3 regions of the Vibrio sp. ED004 genome follow, and region 1 is predicted to be linked to each of the others. Evidence: predicted binding sites of a transcription regulator. Region 1 holds the regulator's gene; each other region holds the start of a gene.

The links. Region 1 encodes MetJ, which represses methionine synthesis genes. Its sites were predicted from a motif close to TTAGACNTNTANANGTCTAA; they were not measured.
Region 2: the regulator MetJ is predicted to act here: its motif matches at 2,326-2,345, upstream of metH (methionine synthase).
Region 3: the regulator MetJ is predicted to act here: its motif matches at 3,166-3,185, upstream of metE (5-methyltetrahydropteroyltriglutamate--homocysteine S-methyltransferase).

Annotation. Positions count from the first base shown of each region.
Region 1 is NZ_CP066149.1:1,442,350-1,448,622, reverse strand. It holds gene priA (primosomal protein N') at 1-373, opposite strand, end outside; gene rpmE (50S ribosomal protein L31) at 718-936, shown strand; gene ITG10_RS06495 (malic enzyme-like NAD(P)-binding protein) at 1,270-2,559, shown strand; gene metJ (met regulon transcriptional regulator MetJ) at 2,735-3,055, opposite strand; gene ITG10_RS06485 (O-succinylhomoserine (thiol)-lyase) at 3,264-4,445, shown strand; gene ITG10_RS06480 (bifunctional aspartate kinase/homoserine dehydrogenase II) at 4,448-6,273, shown strand, end outside.
Region 2 is NZ_CP066149.1:2,143,356-2,149,628, reverse strand. It holds gene metH (methionine synthase) at 1-2,277, opposite strand, end outside; gene ITG10_RS09800 (sodium:proton antiporter) at 2,447-3,727, shown strand; tRNA gene ITG10_RS09795 (tRNA-Trp) at 4,558-4,634, opposite strand; tRNA gene ITG10_RS09790 (tRNA-Asp) at 4,695-4,771, opposite strand; rRNA gene rrf (5S ribosomal RNA) at 4,852-4,967, opposite strand; rRNA gene ITG10_RS09780 (23S ribosomal RNA) at 5,061-6,273, opposite strand, start outside.
Region 3 is NZ_CP066149.1:344,563-350,835, forward strand. It holds gene ITG10_RS01440 (YciI family protein) at 1-140, shown strand, start outside; gene ITG10_RS01445 (GspS/AspS pilotin family protein) at 142-537, shown strand; gene metE (5-methyltetrahydropteroyltriglutamate--homocysteine S-methyltransferase) at 613-2,976, opposite strand; gene ITG10_RS01455 (LysR substrate-binding domain-containing protein) at 3,257-4,168, shown strand; gene ITG10_RS01460 (DUF4250 domain-containing protein) at 4,308-4,508, opposite strand; gene ITG10_RS01465 (hypothetical protein) at 4,637-5,317, opposite strand; gene ITG10_RS01470 (YgiQ family radical SAM protein) at 5,555-6,273, shown strand, end outside.

The DNA of each region.
Region 1 (6,273 bases):
CTGATGGCGTTAACTGCCATTCGACCAGTGTCGCGAAGTCGGCCGTTTTGCCTTTACGTAACGCACTCGGTAGGGCATTGGCAAAGGTCTCACCTAATGGGTATTGATAGAACTGACTGCACCACGTTAACAGTGAGTAGACAGATTCCGGCCAAACAGGTTGGTTATCTAAAAGCGCTTTAATTGACTTGAGCTTGTCTAGCTCGAATTCAGATTCGTTAACCAGAGCCGTAACTATTCCGGTTAAGGTTTGTCGTCCAAAAGGCACAGAGACTCGTCCACCAATTATCGGAAATAGGTGGTTTGGAATCTTGTAATCGAACTGCTTGTCGAGTGGAATAGGCAGTGCCACACGGGCAATCATTGGACGCATAAAGGGACGGCTTTATCTGAATTGACGAGAGCGAACAGTCTAAAGGATAAGGCGGTTAAATTCGAGGAGCAGTTTGAATAAGAGAGGGCAAGCTAACGCATGAAGACATCTATCATCCCCAAATTTCAATCAACGCTTCTTCTGAAAAAGGAAATAAAGACACAATTGGTGAAAAATGTATCAAATCAGTTGATCCTGCCTTATAGATTCATTACTATACTGCGCCTTAAAGGTATGGCTTCGTCACTCTATTGTGCGAATGCGGTGTCTTTATTTCTTTTTTAAACTACGTGTGGTGTGCGGCTTAGAATCGTATAGCGACACGGCCTACTTGAGGTTATCCCATGAAAGCTGGAATCCACCCAGAATACAAAGCAGTTACTGCTACTTGTTCTTGCGGCAACACATTTGAGTTCAACTCAACGCTAGCAAAAGAATCAATCCACCTAGACGTATGTGACAAATGTCACCCGTTCTACACTGGTAAGCAACGTATCGTAGATACTGGCGGCCGTGTTGATCGCTTCAACAAGCGTTTCGGTGCTCTTTCTAGCAAGAAGTAATTCTCGCTATTTAGACATAAAAAGGACACTTCGGTGTCCTTTTTTGTTGCCAGCAATTTGTAAAATCACTGACTCCCATTAAAGTATCCATCTCTCGTAACGATCAGTTGCCTCTTTATTCTATTGCACGGCAATTCCTTGCTTATCACTCGTCACCAAAATTCTGCACGAAAGTTCAACAAGCGATAGTAATTTCAACTGCTCACTGGTCTTATTAGTAGTGAAATTTCGTTTTTTAATGAGACAGAGGCTTCAACCACCTAGGAACTTTGAAGTACATCCATTAACATGAACAAGATCCCCCAAATAATAATATCCTAGGAACCTACACCTATGTCTGAAGACAGCAGCCAAGCTCAATCCTCTCAAGAATTATCGCCTCAAGAACAATTCCGTCAGCAAGCTCTTGATTATCATGAGTTCCCGATTCCAGGCAAAATTGCCGTAGAACTGACGAAGCCTGCAAACTCTGCAGAAGACCTAGCACTTGCATACAGCCCAGGCGTGGCTGAGCCTGTTCGCGAGATCGCACAGAACGTTGATAACGTCTATAAGTACACAGGTAAAGGCAACATGGTTGCTGTTATCTCTAACGGTACAGCGATTCTTGGCCTAGGTAACCTTGGTCCTATTGCTTCTAAACCAGTAATGGAAGGCAAAGCGCTACTGTTTAAGCGTTTTGCTGGTTTAGATTCTATCGATATTGAAGTAAAACACCGCACAATCGATGAGTTCGTTGATACAGTTGCGAACATTGCAGATACATTCGGCGGTATTAACCTAGAAGACATCAAAGCACCAGACTGTTTTGAGATTGAACGTCGTCTGATTGAGCGTTGTGATGTACCAGTATTCCACGATGACCAACACGGTACTGCGATTGTAACAGCAGCAGGTATGCTGAACGCGATCGAGCTTCAAGGTAAGAAGCTAGAAGAGTGTAAGATCGTTTGTCTAGGTGCTGGCGCAGCAGCGGTTGCGTGTATGGAGCTACTGATTAAGTGTGGCGCTCAGCGTGAGAAGATCTACATGCTTGACCGTAAAGGTGTGATCCACACTCGTCGTGACGACCTAAACGAATACAAAGAGCTGTTCGCAAACAACACTGACAAGCGCACGCTTGAAGATGTTATCGAAGGCGCTGACCTATTCTTGGGTGTATCAGGTCCTAACCTGCTTCCAGCTGAAGCACTAACGCTAATGGCTGATAAGCCAGTTGTGTTTGCATGTTCAAACCCAGATCCAGAGATCAAGCCAGAGCTTGCTCATGAAGTTCGTTCTGACCTTATCATGGGTACAGGCCGCAGTGATTACCCTAACCAAGTAAACAACGTACTTTGTTTCCCATTCATTTTCCGTGGTGCGCTAGATGTGCGTGCAAGCGAAATCAATGATGAAATGAAGCTGGCAGCGGTTAAAGCGATTCGTGAATTGGCGAAAGAAGAAGTTCCGGCTGAAGTACTGGTAGCGGCGGGTGAAACTGCACTGGAATTTGGTAAAGGCTACATCATTCCTAAGCCAATGGACCCACGTCTACTTCCTCGCGTAGCAAAAGCAGTAGCAGAAGCGGCTGTTGAGTCTGGCGTTGCTCGTATCGAGATGCCTGCTAACTATATGGCGTAATAGCTTTTTATAGCTGCTGCTCAATTGAGCGCAAAAGAATAATAAAAAACCGACTCATCTGGAGTCGGTTTTTTTATGTCTATCATTCACAGCGCAGTCATAAAAACAATGCACGATGTGATCAATAGGGTTCAGCTAGAGCGAATCAATAATGAAGGCAGTGACTGAGTTGTTTTTATTCTTCGTCAAACGCTTCAAACTCGATACCCATCTCTGTCATCAGTTTTTTCACTTCAGCAGGAATATCGTCTGGGCGGTCTTTACGAAGGTCTTCATCCGTTGGTAGTGGTTGGCCTGTGTACGCATGTAGAAAGGCTTCGCACAGTAGCTCACTGTTTGTTGCATGGCGTAGGTTGTTAATCTGGCGGCGAGTACGCTCGTCAGTTAGAACCTTTAACACTTTTAGAGGGATAGAAACTGTAATTTTCTTTACTTGTTCGCTTTTCTTTCCATGCTCAGCATATGGGCTTATGTATTCACCATTCCAGTCGGCCATTGCGTACCTTCATCACTTTAGTTGTTAGAATAAATTAATAGTGGTGATTTTAGCGGGATTTACCGCTATAAGCAAAGACATATAGACGTCTAGAAGTGTTGACGTCTCACGTTTATGAAAGTAAAGTGAATAACATATATCTAACACAGCCGCAAAATGCCGACAAGCAGCTGTGATTCTCAGACGCAAAACTTGTAAGGAAGCACCTATGAGCAGCCGGAAGCCAGCAACAATCGCAGTACGTACTGGTATCGAGTCAGACACGCAACACCATGCCGTTGTCCCACCAATTTATCTTTCGACTAACTATGGGTTTCCCGCTTTTGGTGAAGTGCCAAAGTACGATTACACCCGTTCTGGTAACCCAAACCGAGGTTTATTAGAAACGGCACTGTTTGAACTTGAATCGGGCAAAGGTGCGGTGGTCACTAACTGTGGTACCTCGGCGCTAAACTTATGGGTTTCTGCTTTCTTAGGTGGCGATGATCTTATTATCGCGCCACACGACTGCTACGGTGGTACTTACCGTCTGTTTAACACTCGCTCACTGAAAGGTGACTTCAAAGTTCTATTCGTTGATCAATCGGATCAAGCGGCACTGGATGCGGCGATCGCGCTTAAGCCAAAGTTGATCTTAATTGAAACACCATCGAATCCTTTGGTTCGTGTGGTTGATATTGCAGAAACTTGTCGTAAAGCGAAAGAGGTTGGTGCTCTGGTTGCTGTCGACAACACGTTTTTGACTCCTGTGTTCCAAAAGCCTTTAGAGTTAGGTGCAGATTTTGTTATTCACTCAACCACTAAGTATATCAACGGACACTCAGACGTTATTGGTGGTGTTGTCGTCACGAAAACGGAAGAGCACGCTGAAGAGCTAGCATGGTGGGGCAACTGTATTGGTGCGACCGGCACACCATTTGATAGCTACATGACTCTACGTGGTATTCGTACGCTAGGTGCGCGTATGCGAGTTCACGAAGAGAGCTCACGTGAAATCCTCGCGTCTCTGCAGCAACAAGATCTCGTCGGCACTATTTACCACCCAAGCCTTCCTGAACATCCAGGTCATGATATCGCGAAGAAACAGCAGTCTGGCTTTGGCTCAATGCTGAGCTTTGAGTTTGCAGGTTCATTCGAAGCGCTTAAGTACTTTGTTGATAAGTTAGAGCTATTCTCTTTGGCGGAATCGCTGGGTGGTGTGGAAAGCTTAATCTGCCACCCAGCGTCGATGACTCACCGTGCGATGGGCGAAGAAGCGCTGGCAGAAGCGGGCGTTTCTCAACAGTTACTGCGCCTTTCTGTTGGCCTTGAAGATGCTGAAGACTTGATTGATGACCTTAAGCAAGCGTTTGAAAAGACACAAGGCTTTATCGCTGAAGGGGAGGGTTAATAATGGCAACCTTTCGCCAGCTACATAAATTTGGTGGCAGCAGCTTAGCGAATCCTGAGTGTTACCAACGCGTGGTCAATATTCTTAGAGAATACTCATCAGCCACTGACTTGGTCGTGGTATCGGCAGCGGGTAAAACCACTAACCGCTTGATTGAGTTTGTTGAAGCGCTCGACAAAGATGGTCGTATCGCCCACGAATGTTTGCAAGCACTTCGTCAGTTCCAACTTGAGCTGATTGAAGCGCTGCTTGAAGGTGAGTCTGCGGCTCAGCTAACGGCCACCATTCAACAAGAATTCACCGCTTTGGGTGAGCTAACTGCTCCTCTAAGCGAAGCGCAAAAAGCACAAGTTCTAGGACACGGTGAGGTTTGGTCTTCACGTCTATTAGCTGCTTTGTTGTGCCAACATGATTTACAAGCGGTAGCTCAAGATGCTCGTGCCTTTTTGCGTGCAGAAGTGGGTGCTCAACCTGAAGTTGACCGCGCACGTTCTTATCCTCTGATTAAAGAAGCCTTGGCGCAGCATGCACATTGCCGTGTCGTGATTACTGGCTTTATGGCTCAAAATACTGAAGGTGAAACGGTTCTACTCGGCCGTAACGGCTCGGATTACTCTGCAACTGTGATTGGTGCATTGGCTGAGGTTGAACGCGTAACGATTTGGAGTGACGTCGCTGGTGTATACAGCGCAGACCCTCGTTTGGTTTCGGATGCGTGTTTATTGCCTCTGCTTCGCCTTGATGAAGCGAGTGAACTTGCTCGTCTAGCGGCTCCAGTGCTTCACAGCCGAACGCTACAGCCTGTGGCTCAAAGTGCCATGGACTTAAGCTTACGTTGCAGCTACCAGCCAGAGGCGGGCTCTACACAGATAGAGCGTGTACTGGCATCGGGTCGTGGTGCAAAAATCATTACCTCCTTGGATGAAGTGCTTATCGTTCAGCTGACGTTTGGTCACGGGCATGACTTCGACCGTCTAGAGAGCGAAGTGCTTGAAGGGCTTAAGCGCGCTCAACTTGAGCCTCTTGCTTATGAGCTTGAACCGGATCAGCACTGTTTGCGTCTTGCTTACACTGAAGAGATCGCTGGTGGCGCTTTAGAATATCTACAAGATCACGCGATTGAAGCTGAGATTAAGCTTAAAGAGGGTTTCTCTTTGATTGCTGCCGTGGGAGCTGGCGTAACTAAGAACCCGAACCATTGTTACGGTTTCTACCAGCAGCTCAAGAGCTCGCCGGTTGAGTTCATCTCAGAAGCTAACTCTGGCTTGAGCTTAGTGGCAGTGATTCGTAAGAGTGAAACCTCAAGCCTAGTGAAAGGCATTCACTCTCAACTATTCCAAGCGCAGAAGCGTGTTGCAATTGCTTTATGTGGTAAGGGCAACATTGGTTCAAGCTGGTTAAGCCTGTTTGCTGAGCAGAAAGCGGAACTTGAAAAGCGTCGTGGAATGAACTTTGAATTGGTTGCGGTGGTTGATAGCCAAACCTATTGGTTCGATGACCAAGGCATAGATGCGACTTCGGTAGGTAAGCGCTTTGACGACGAAGCGATTGCCAACAATGGTAACGATTGGTTAGAGCGTTTAGGCTCTATTCAAGGTTATGACGAAGCAGTGGTTCTGGATGTGACTGCGAGCCCTGTACTTGCAGCAAAATACCTGCAAATCGCCCAACAAGGTATTCACTTGATCTCGGCCAACAAGGTGGCAGGCTCTGCATCAAGCGAGTACTACCATCAGGTGCAAGATGCCTTCGCGAAGATCAGCCGTCATTGGTTGTACAACGCGACAGTGGGTGCTGGATTGCCGATTAACCACACGGTACGTGACCT
Region 2 (6,273 bases), 700 kb from region 1:
CACATCGCCTTTAACGGTAGCTAACAGAATCTTACCGTTAGTCGCACCCACTTCTTTAGACGCGTTGATGAACGGTTCTAAGTGCGCAACAGCCTGCTTCATTACACGTGCAGACTTAACTACCTGTGGTAAGAACATCTTACCTTCACCAAATAGGTCACCTACAACGTTCATGCCGTCCATTAGAGGACCTTCAATCACTTCAATAGGACGAGAGGCATTAACACGAGCTTCTTCAGTGTCTTCAACGATAAAGTCGGTAATACCTTTAACCAAAGAGTGCTCTAAGCGCTTCTCCACAGGCCAAGTTCGCCATTCTAAAGCGGACTTATCTTCTACTTTTCCTACTGCTCGTTCTAGGTACTCAGTTGCCATATCAAGCAAACGCTCCGTCGAATCATCACGACGGTTTAGTACAACATCTTCAACAGCATCACGCAGGTCTTCTGGAACGTTATCGTAGATTTCCAACTGACCGGCGTTTACGATGCCCATATCCATACCATTTTTAAAACAGTGATATAGGAATACTGCGTGGATTGCCTCACGAACGTAGTTATTGCCACGGAATGAGAACGACACGTTCGACACGCCACCAGAGATCATCGCATGAGGGAGCTCACGCTTGATATCTCCTACTGCTTCGATGAAATCGACCGCATAGTTGTTATGCTCATCAATGCCAGTCGCAACCGCGAAAATGTTAGGGTCAAAAATAATGTCTTCAGGTGGGAAGCCAACTTCATCAACAAGAATGTTGTAGGCATTAGTACAGATCTCTACTTTGCGTTCTCGAGTATCAGCCTGACCAACTTCATCAAAAGCCATCACGATGACGGCTGCACCATAACGACGAACCAACTTAGCTTGTTCGACAAATTTCTCTTTGCCTTCTTTCAGAGAGATAGAGTTAACGATACCTTTACCCTGAATACACTTAAGGCCAGCTTCGATAACTTCCCATTTTGAAGAGTCGACCATTACTGGTACTTTTGAAATCTCTGGTTCAGAAGCACATAGATTAAGGAATTTAACCATGCACGCTTCAGCGTCTAGCATCCCTTCATCCATATTGATATCGATGATCTGAGCGCCATTTTCAACTTGCTCACGAGCAACACTCAAGGCTTCATCGTAAAGCTCTTCTTTGATCAAGCGTTTAAAGCGGGCAGAGCCCGTCACGTTCGTACGTTCACCAACGTTAACAAACAAAGAGTCCTTTGCAATGGTCAGAGGTTCTAAACCGGATAGACGACACGATACTGGTAGGTCTGGCAATTGACGAGGGGTAACACCTTCAACCGCTTCAGACATTTGGCGAATATGCTCTGGCGTGGTACCACAACAACCACCAATCAAGTTCAAGAAACCACTTTCAGCCCACTCTTTAACATGCTCAGCCATGTCTTCGGGTGAAAGGTCATACTCACCAAATGCGTTAGGCAAACCTGCATTAGGGTGAGCAGAAACAAAGCTCTCAGAGATACGAGACATCTCACCGACATACTCACGCAGCTCGTCAGGGCCTAATGCACAGTTCAAACCAAACGAGATAGGCTTAACATGACGAAGGGCGTTGTAGAAGGCTTCTGTTGTTTGGCCTGAAAGTGTACGACCTGATGCATCAGTAATGGTACCGGAGATCATTACAGGTAAAGTTATGCCCACTTCTTCAAAAACAGATTCAACCGCAAAAGCACACGCTTTAGCGTTTAGTGTATCGAAGATAGTTTCAATAAGAATTAGGTCTGAACCGCCTTTAATAAGCGCGCGAGTCGATTCAGAGTAAGCTTCAACCAACTCATCAAAGCTCACATTACGATAACCCGGATCATTAACATCTGGAGAGATAGAACAAGTACGGTTAGTCGGACCTAATACACCCGCCACAAATCGAGGTTTTTCTGGGGTCTTTGCCGTCCACTCATCAGCCGCTTCACGGGCAAGCTTAGCGGCAGCAAAGTTAATTTCTTCACTAAGGCTTTCCATATCATAGTCGGCCATAGCAATGGTTGTAGCGTTAAAGGTATTGGTTTCGAGGATGTCAGCCCCAGCTTCCAAATATTGTGAATGGATGTCTTTGATAAGCTGAGGTTGTGTCAGCACTAAAAGGTCATTGTTACCTTTTAGGTCACTATGCCAATCAGCAAAGCGTTCACCACGATAGTCTTGCTCTTCCAATTTATAGTCCTGAATCATGGTGCCCATGCCACCATCAATCAGTAAAATTCGTTGCTTCAACAGAGCGTCAATCTTTTGCCTTACATTACTTCCCACGGTACAACCTCATTCCTTTAATTATTCCTCCATCCTATCACACATTAAAAAGGAGTCTAGACGTCTAAAAAAGGAAATTGATTACCGACTCATGACAAAAAAATGTTTGCTATTTGAGCATGAGACAACGAAAATTCATATTCATACTTTGTTACATGTTGGAATTCCAATGTCGGTCTATTACACCTTATGCTTTTTATCCGCAGCGGCAATGCTCATTGCTTTCGTGAATACCAAAATTGGTAAAATGCAGACAACCATCGCCATCACTGCTGGCTCAATGATGCTGTCTCTATTGATTATCATTGCAGGACAAAACAATTGGTTCCAACTGGCTGACATCGCCTCAGAAACCGTTGCCAGTATCAACTTTGAAGACTTCCTACTAAAAGGAATACTTGGATTCCTGCTTTTTGCTGGCGGTTTGGGAATTAAATTACCTAACCTAAAAGACCAGAAGTGGGAAATAACAGTACTCGCACTTGGTGCTACGCTGTTTTCAACATTCTTTATCGGCTTTGTGCTCTATGGATTCTGTCAATTCATCGGTATTCAATTTGATCCGATTTATTGCTTACTCTTTGGATCTTTAATCTCTCCAACCGATCCAATTGCAGTGTTAGCGATAGTAAAGAAGCTCGACGCTCCAAGACGAATCTCGACTCAAATCGAGGGAGAGTCTCTATTTAATGATGGTTTTGGTCTAGTCATCTTCGTAACTTTATTCACCATTGCGTTTGGCACAGAAGCACCGACGGTAGGCAGCGTGACCATGTTGTTCGTCCAAGAAGCTATTGGCGGCATCGTTTACGGATTTGCTTTAGGTTTGATATTCCATTATCTGATCAGCAACACCGATGACCACTCGATGGAATTACTGCTAACCATCGGTATCCCGACAGCTGGTTATGCTTTCGCAGAAGTGCTTCATGTATCAGGCCCATTAGCAATGGTGGTATCAGGCATTATGATTGGTAACTGGACGCGCTTTATCGGATTCTCTAAAGAGAGTGAAGATCACCTAGACCACTTCTGGGAATTGATAGATGAGTTCTTAAATGGCGTACTATTCTTATTAATCGGTATGTCGATGCTACTGTTCAAGTTCCACCAAGAAGACTGGATCTTAATGGCATTCGCAGTTCCTCTCGTATTGAGTGCGCGCTACCTAAGTGTTTTCTTGTCGTACATTGGCTTTAAGCGCTTTAGAACTTACAACCCATGGTCAATTAAGATTCTAACTTGGGGTGGCTTACGCGGCGGCTTAGCATTGGCAATGGCCCTTTCAATACCATCAGGTATCTGGGTGATTGAAGATAAGCTCATCGATGTAAAAGAGATCATCCTAGTAATGACCTATGCTGTTGTGGTGTTCTCTATTCTGGTTCAAGGCTCAACGATTACTCCTATGATAGAGAAAGCGAAACAAGCCGAGAAAGAGTTAGATTAACACGCCCCATTTGTGAACATAGGCCGCTTACGTAAGCGGCTTTTTTTACATCCATTCATCGCCTTCGTCTCAAATCACCATACCCGTCTTATCTTGCTTCAAAATTCTCACAGTGCTCTATTTTCTGTTTGCTAAGAAGAGATAACTCGATTCATCATGACGTCTCTGTATTCCTAAATCATCGACTGCGCGAGAGTACTAACTAAACAAGCTGTAAAGCAGCTAAGCTCAATGCCTATAAGTCGCTTTGATAGAACCCAAAACTATAAAAATATAGATATGAGGGTTAACAGGCTAAATGACAATTAGCAATCTAAACCAGTAATTTCAAATTAAGTGAAAGTGGTGAGAAATGAGAGAGGAGTAAATCATTTTAGAGTCAGGGGTGAGAGTAACGACGACTTAAGCTAGCTAATACAGGTGATACATCAAAAAAGAAGAGCTAAAACAGGATAAAGCCTAATTATCCGGTTATCGACTACTCAAAGGATGAGAGTCGCATGGTGTTAATTAGATTTACTCCATTAGATCAACGCCAAGAAACTAAGATATTAGCTGTAGAAGCATATATAAGAGTTTTGCCAACTCAAACGCTGTAGATTCTGCATATAGCTTAAGAGGATTAAGGCTTAACTCGTGCCACTTTGAAAAAGCGACAGATACAAAAAAACCTCAGCATTTCTGCTGAGGTTTTATATCTGGTTGGGGTAGAGAGAATTGAGCTCCTAGCACGTGCTATTTTGATGTTGGCGGAATCTGCTGCTCTGTCAATTGCATGTTTAACGCCAAAAAGCAAAAAGGCTCTAGCATTTCTGTTAGAGCCTTAAATATGGCAGGGGTGGAGAGATTCGAACTCCCAACACGCGGATTTGGAATCCGCTGCTCTGCCAATTGGAGCTACACCCCTAAAAATTTATCTTACTTCAGATTCGAAAAAGCCTCGCACTAGGCGAGGTTATCGAATAAGTGGCGGAGTGGACGGGACTCGAACCCGCGACCCCCGGCGTGACAGGCCGGTATTCTAACCAACTGAACTACCACTCCGCAGTGGACTACTTGTCGTCGCTGACAAGTCGTTCATAACACTTTTGTCTTCACTTTTGAAAAGTGAAAATAAATTTGGAGCCTGGCGATGTCCTACTCTCACATGGGGAAGCCCCACACTACCATCGGCGCTATTGTGTTTCACTTCTGAGTTCGGCATGGAATCAGGTGGGTCCACAATGCTATGGTCGCCAAGCAAATTTTAAAATTCGGAAAACTGTTTTTAAAAGTAACTCTTCAAACTCATTCAAGGTCTGTCTTTGAGTCCACAAAACCCCTTGGGTGTTGTATGGTTAAGCCTCACGGGCAATTAGTACAGGTTAGCTCAATGCCTCGCAGCACTTACACACCCTGCCTATCAACGTTCTAGTCTTGAACAACCCTTAAGGACGCTTATAGCGTCAGGGAAAACTCATCTCAGGGCTCGCTTCCCGCTTAGATGCTTTCAGCGGTTATCGATTCCGAACTTAGCTACCGGGCAATGCCATTGGCATGACAACCCGAACACCAGAGGTTCGTCCACTCCGGTCCTCTCGTACTAGGAGCAGCCCCCTTCAATTTTCCAACGCCCACGGCAGATAGGGACCGAACTGTCTCACGACGTTCTAAACCCAGCTCGCGTACCACTTTAAATGGCGAACAGCCATACCCTTGGGACCGACTTCAGCCCCAGGATGTGATGAGCCGACATCGAGGTGCCAAACACCGCCGTCGATATGAACTCTTGGGCGGTATCAGCCTGTTATCCCCGGGTACCTTTTATCCGTTGAGCGATGGCCCTTCCATTCAGAACCACCGGATCACTATGACCTGCTTTCGCACCTGCTCGAATTGTCATTCTCGCAGTCAAGCGGGCTTATGCCATTGCACTAACCACACGATGTCCAACCGTGTTTAGCCCACCTTCGTGCTCCTCCGTTACTCTTTGGGAGGAGACCGCCCCAGTCAAACTACCCACCAGGCACTGTCCGTAATCCCGATTCAGGGACCAACGTTAGAACATCAAAACTACAAGGGTGGTATTTCAAGGACGACTCCACCACATCTAGCGACGCGGTTTCAAAGTCTCCCACCTATCCTACACATGTAGGTTCAATGTTCAGTGCCAAGCTGTAGTAAAGGTTCACGGGGTCTTTCCGTCTAGCCGCGGGTACACTGCATCTTCACAGCGATTTCAATTTCACTGAGTCTCGGGTGGAGACAGCGTGGCCATCATTACGCCATTCGTGCAGGTCGGAACTTACCCGACAAGGAATTTCGCTACCTTAGGACCGTTATAGTTACGGCCGCCGTTTACCGGGGCTTCGATCAAGAGCTTCGACCGAAGTCTAACCCCATCAATTAACCTTCCGGCACCGGGCAGGCGTCACACCGTATACGTCATCTTACGATTTTGCACAGTGCTGTGTTTTAATAAACAGTTGCAGCCACCTGGTATCTGCGACTCTCGTCTGCTCCATCCGCAAGGGACTTCACTGATAAGAGCGTACCTTCTCCCGAAG
Region 3 (6,273 bases), 1.1 Mb from region 1:
AAGCGGGTTTCACAGGTTCTACTGTGATTGCTGAGTTTAACTCATTAGAAGACGCACAGGCATGGGCAGACGCAGATCCGTACATCGAAGCTGGTGTCTACCAAAATGTCATCGTAAAACCATTCAAGAAAGTATTTTAACGTGAAAAAATGGATTATTGGCTCACTAGCTATGGCTCTGCTTGCAGGCTGTGCTTCAAGTGAGCAAGACCAACAAAGACAACTCGAGATGATGGCGCAGCACCGTGCTGGCGTTTTATCTGCCGGCCTACCGATTGAGTATGGCCCGCTGTCGGTCATGCGAGTACTCGCAAAAAACACCGTGATTGAAATCATGATGATCTACAACCAAGATGCTAAAGGTGCAAAGCCTTTAAACCAAGTTGTAGACATGAGTGTGAATAGCTACTGCACTAACTCAGAAGTAAGAGCAAACCTAGACATGGGCTTGGCTTACAACATCAAGATTCGCAACACACGCGGACAATTGATGGTTGAGAAGCTGATCAGCAAAGATACTTGCCAGAGCAGCAGCTAGATTCGAACAAATATGAACGTCAAAGCCTCACAGTAGCGAGGCTTTTTGTTTTGAGTCATCTAGCTCTAGTGATAGTTAAGCTTCTGCTGACTCCCACTCTTTACGCAATGCCTTAGTCGCAGAGACTAAGTTAGTCAGTGCTGCTTCTGTTTCTGCCCAATTGCGAGTCTTCAGGCCGCAGTCTGGGTTTGCCCATAAGCGTTCTGCCGGAATTTTTTCAGCCGCTTTCTTCAGTAGACCAATAATCCACTCTTGTGACGGAATGTTTGGCGAATGAATATCGTAAACACCTGGGCCAATCGCATTCGGGTAATTGAACTCTTCAAACGCTTTAAGCAGTTCCATGTTCGAGCGAGAGGTCTCAATGGTAATCACGTCGGCGTCTAGTGCAGCCACTGAATCAATGATTTCGTTGAATTCGCTGTAACACATGTGAGTATGAATCTGCGTCTCTGGCTTAGCACTCGCAGCCGAGATCTTAAAGGCATCAACTGCCCACTCTAAATATTCTGCATGGTCGCGTTTTTTCAGCGGCAAACCTTCACGAATCGCTGGTTCATCAATCTGAATAATGTTGATTCCGGCATCTTGTAGGTCAGACACTTCATCACGCAACGCAAATGCCAATTGGTTAGTGATCTCTTTACGTGAGATATCTTCACGTGGGAACGTCCAACACAAGATAGTGACAGGTCCAGTTAGCATGCCTTTCATCTGCTTTGAAGTCAGTGATTGCGCGTAGGTCGACCACTCCACCGTCATCGGTTTTTCACGCTCGATATCTGCCACCACAATCGCTGGTTTCACGCAGCGAGAACCGTAGCTTTGTACCCAACCAAATTTAGTGGTTTGGAAGCCTGCTAGGTTTTCAGCAAAATATTCCACCATGTCGTTACGTTCCGCTTCACCATGAACCAACACATCTAAGTCGAGTGCTTCTTGGCGTTTCACCGCATCCGCGATGTGACCTTTTAATGCGGTGGTGTATTCCGTTTCGCTCAACTTTCCGGTGCGATAAGCGCTGCGTTGAACACGGATCTCGCCTGTCTGTGGGAACGAACCTATCGTTGTAGTTGGCAATAGTGGTAAACCTAATACCTCCGATTGATGCGCGGCACGTTCTGCATAAGGTGCACTGCGCTCTGCTAATGCTTTAGTAATAGTGTTAATCCGTGCCTGTACCTGTGGCTTGTTTACGTGAGTCGCGCTTTTACGGGCAACAATCGGCTGGCTATAAGTCTCACACGCTAAAATGGCATTTTGATCGCCGTCTAGCGCCGCACCCAATAAGCTAACCTCAGTGACTTTTTGTTTCGCGAAAGCAAACCAACTTTTTACTTCATCGCTAAGCGAATCTTCTAGTTCTAAATCAACTGGGCTGTGCAGCAGCGAACATGAACTCGCCACCCAAAGCTTATCGCCTAACTTCTCTTTCACAGGTTGCAGTTTCGCTAGCTGAACAGCCAAGTCTGCTCGCCAAACATTACGTCCGTTGATGACACCAGCAGACAGCACCCACTCTTCCGGTAATTGATTCACGACTTCATCGAGTTGTTGTGGCGCAGCGGCTAAATCAATATGTAAACCGTTCACTGGCAGTTTTACGATTTGGTCTAAGGTGTCCGTCACCGAATCAAAGTAAGTGGTCAATAGTAGCTTCACATCACCTTGAATCACTTGATAAGCCAATTTGAATGAATCTACCCACTGTTTTTCAAGCTCAAGCGACAGAATAGGTTCGTCGATTTGCACCCACTCAACACCCAGTTTGGCAAGCTTAGATAAAATCGCTTGGTAGGCAGTAAGTAGACGTGGAAGTAAGGCTAAACGATCAAAGCCCTCTTCTACTTCTTTACCCAAGTACAAGTAAGACAACGGGCCAAGAAGGACTGGCTTAACCTTATGCCCAGCTTGAATGGCTTCATTCACTTCATCAAACAGTTGTGGCCAGCTCACTTCAAACGAATCATCTTTACTGAACTCTGGAACAATGTAGTGATAGTTAGTATTGAACCACTTGGTCATGTCGGATGCAGCAGCACCATCTTGATCGCTTTCTGAACCATGTTTCCCGCCACAACAAGTTGGCTGCTTTTGAGATTGTATTTGAGTTTGAGATTGACCGCGACCAACGCGGAACAAGGTATCTAAGTCTGGGAAGGCTTTTTCTTCTTCAGATCCACCAGCGTGACGTTTTGGTACATGGCCCAAAAGCAAAGTGGTTGTTAACACATGGTCGTACCATGCGAAGTCACCCGCAGTTGCAAAGCTTAGATTCGCCTCGGCTTGTACATTCCAGTTACGATTTCTCAGTTCGCTGCCGAGCTGCTTAAGCTGTGATTGGTCAATCTCGCCACGCCAGTACTTCTCTAATGTGAATTTGAGTTCGCGTTTTTCACCGATGCGTGGGTAGCCAAGAATATGCGTTGTCGTAGTCATGAACCTGTTCCTTATTCAATAATTGTTAGTATCTTTTCAGACTGCCTATTGTGTTCTTGCTTTCACAAAAAGGCGTCTGGATGGCTAAACTATCTACCCAATCGGAATAATGAACAACGTCCAAATATTCATCTTGTTTATTAAAAATATTCATCTTGAATAAACCTAAGATAAGGAACTTAAATCCATCTGGACATCTAGACGTTTACAAATGATAAAAAACCCCGTAGGGTGATTATTAAGAAATATTGAATTGGCTTAGGGAATATGAGGAATACTCATGATAGAGCTTAAACACCTTCGAACATTGACTACCTTGAGAGACAGCGGCTCACTGACAGCAACTGCAACCTCTCTTCACCTGACGCAGTCGGCACTTTCTCACCAATTGAAAGACCTTGAGGCGCGCATTGGCGGTCAGCTTTTCCTTCGTAAAACTAGGCCAGTTAAATTCACTTCTGAAGGTGAGATTCTGCTTAAGCTCGCCGATGAGATACAGCCAAGAATCGCTAAAGCAGAGAACGAACTCGCAAGCCTAAAAGAGGACGTGAATGGGCGTTTGCACATGGCGATCGAGTGTCACTCATGCTTCCAATGGTTAATGCCCGCTTTAAAGGAATACCAAGTTGCTTGGCCAAGCGTGACATTAGATTTTTCATCAGGTTTTGGTTTTGAGCCTCTACCCGCATTAATGGCTGGTGAATTAGACTTGGTGATCACCTCAGACATTCAGCCGCGTTCAGAGGTTCACTATGAGCCACTTTTCGATTTCGAGATGCGTTTGATCACGGCAATTAACTCGCCTTTGGCTGATAAGCCAAGCATTGATCCGCAAGATCTTAGCGATCTCACTATGCTCTCCTACCCTGTTCAAAAGCAGCGCTTGGATGTAGTGAAACACTTTTTACAACCTGCAGGCATCGAGCCGAAGAAATGGAAGCAGGCAGACAACACATTGATGTTGGTACAAATGGTATCGGCAGGATTAGGTGTCGCGGCATTGCCAAATTGGGCAATCAGTGAGTTTTCAAGACAAGGCTTAATCGCCAGTAAGCCATTAGGAACAGGACTCTCAAGAAGACTATTTGCAGCGGTAAGAAACTCAGAAAAAGACAAGCGCTACCTACAGGCTTTCTTTAGTACGGCAAGGCAACAAAGTAAGAGTCATCTTGATGGCATCGAGGTCGTTTAACAATCACCATCGTCAGTTAACTCCGCTTACGCCAAGTACAAGAGACAACCGTCAGAAACAAAAAAAGTCACAGATAATCTGTGACTTTTTAGTTTCAGTACCGATGATTTTCGATACCTGTTGATTCGCGAAAAATAGACTATCTTGCGTAAGATTTAAACTGGTTAGTCAGTGGGTCGTATTGATAGCCAAGCATATCAAGCTTACCGACGACACTTTCTATATCCATCTCATACATGCTAATGAGCTCTTCAAAACTGTCACACTCTAAGCGCAGTTTCTCGTTCACTATTCCTAGCAAGATAATGCTATCCAGACTTTTGACGTTGCTTAAATCCATCTCGTACTCCTTACGAACACACTGACTAGAATTAAGTTTAGAACGCTTACTAAGGTCACGCTAAAAAACAGATCACACTTCTTAAATCAGATACGTGGTTACAATGACCAAAGTTACAATACCCAAAGTTACATTGCCCAAACTGGCGTTAAACCAACAGCAGCCGCTAATAACATCAGCAAAGAAACCGTAAGTTGAAGTTTTTCAGGTGTCTTAACAAACAGTAGATGCCAACACCACACTACGATAGAAGAGATCAACAAAGCGAAGCTAAATAGCAAGGTGGAAATTACTGGCTCTAACTGAGCTTCAGAGAGTGAGTAAACGTTCACGACTGTCGCCAAAACCACCAACATACCCGTCAATACACCCATCACAGGCAAAACACGGTGGAATGCTTGCAAACGCGTTCTTGCGATCGTCAGCAATAAATGACCAAACGCAGCACCTAACAATACCACCAACAACAGGGTCGTAATGATGCCGACTGTGGTTGCTTGTTCCGTCGCTTGAATAGCAACGTACGACAGCGCCAAACCACACGCCAAATACATAACCCAGATAGGGCCAGAATCACGAGTCTTTTTGGTTTGAACTTGAGAATAGAAATAAAAGATTGCGAACACGACCAGAAAGGCTTCAATTTTCACTGAGGCAACCGCCAGCCACAGCACGCCAATTGCAGGCAACATCTTGTGAATACGGCCACGTTGTCCCGGGCAAATATCCCCTTTCACCAAGATGAGGGTTAAGATCAGTTGGGCTCCTAAAAGCATCGGAGCAAATTGTACTAATAACGTTTCGACCATTGTGGATCTACTTCTTCAGACTTATTTTCGCGAATAATATCAAAAACTGCTGCGAACACTAATCAAAATCACAAATTAGCGACGTTATTCAAGGCTTCAACTATGCTGTTGTATGGCTCTTTTGCTGATTTTAAAAGCGATAACACGAAAGACACCAGAACTAACAGGGGCATGTTCTACTGGCTAGTCAGGGCGCATGCCGCTATAATTCCCGCCTCAAAAATCAGAGGTCGAAATATGTACAGCGATATCACTCCTATTCACGAACACAAAAAATACTGGGCCGAGTGCTACGGAACTGCACCCTTTTTGCCTACCAGTAGAAAGGAGATGGATGCTCTTGGATGGGATAGCTGTGACATTATTATTGTAACCGGTGACGCGTATGTCGATCACCCGAGCTTTGGTATGGCTATCATTGGCCGCCTACTTGAAGCTCAAGGTTTCCGCGTGGGCATCATCGCTCAACCAAAGTGGGACAATAAAGATGCCTTCATGAAGCTAGGTAAGCCTAACCTATTCTTCGGCATCACAGCGGGTAACATGGACTCCATGATCAACCGCTACACCTCTGATCGCAAATTACGTCACGATGATGCTTACACTCCAAATAACGAAGGTGGTAAGCGTCCTGACCGTGCAACTCTGGTTTACTCTCAGCGTTGTCGCGAAGCCTACAAAGGCACGCCAATCGTTCTTGGTGGTATTGAAGCGAGCTTGCGCCGTGTTGCGCACTACGACTACTGGTCGGACAAAGTTCGTCGCTCGGTATTGTTTGATGCAAAAGCGGACATCCTTCTTTTTGGTAACGCTGAGCGTGCACTGGTTGAAGTAGCACACCGCATTGCTGATGGCGAAGACATGTCAACGCTGACAGACATTCGTGGTACGGCAATCAATCTTGCAGCAGCGCCTGAAGGCTTCAAAATCATCGACTCTTCTCGTATCGAAAAACC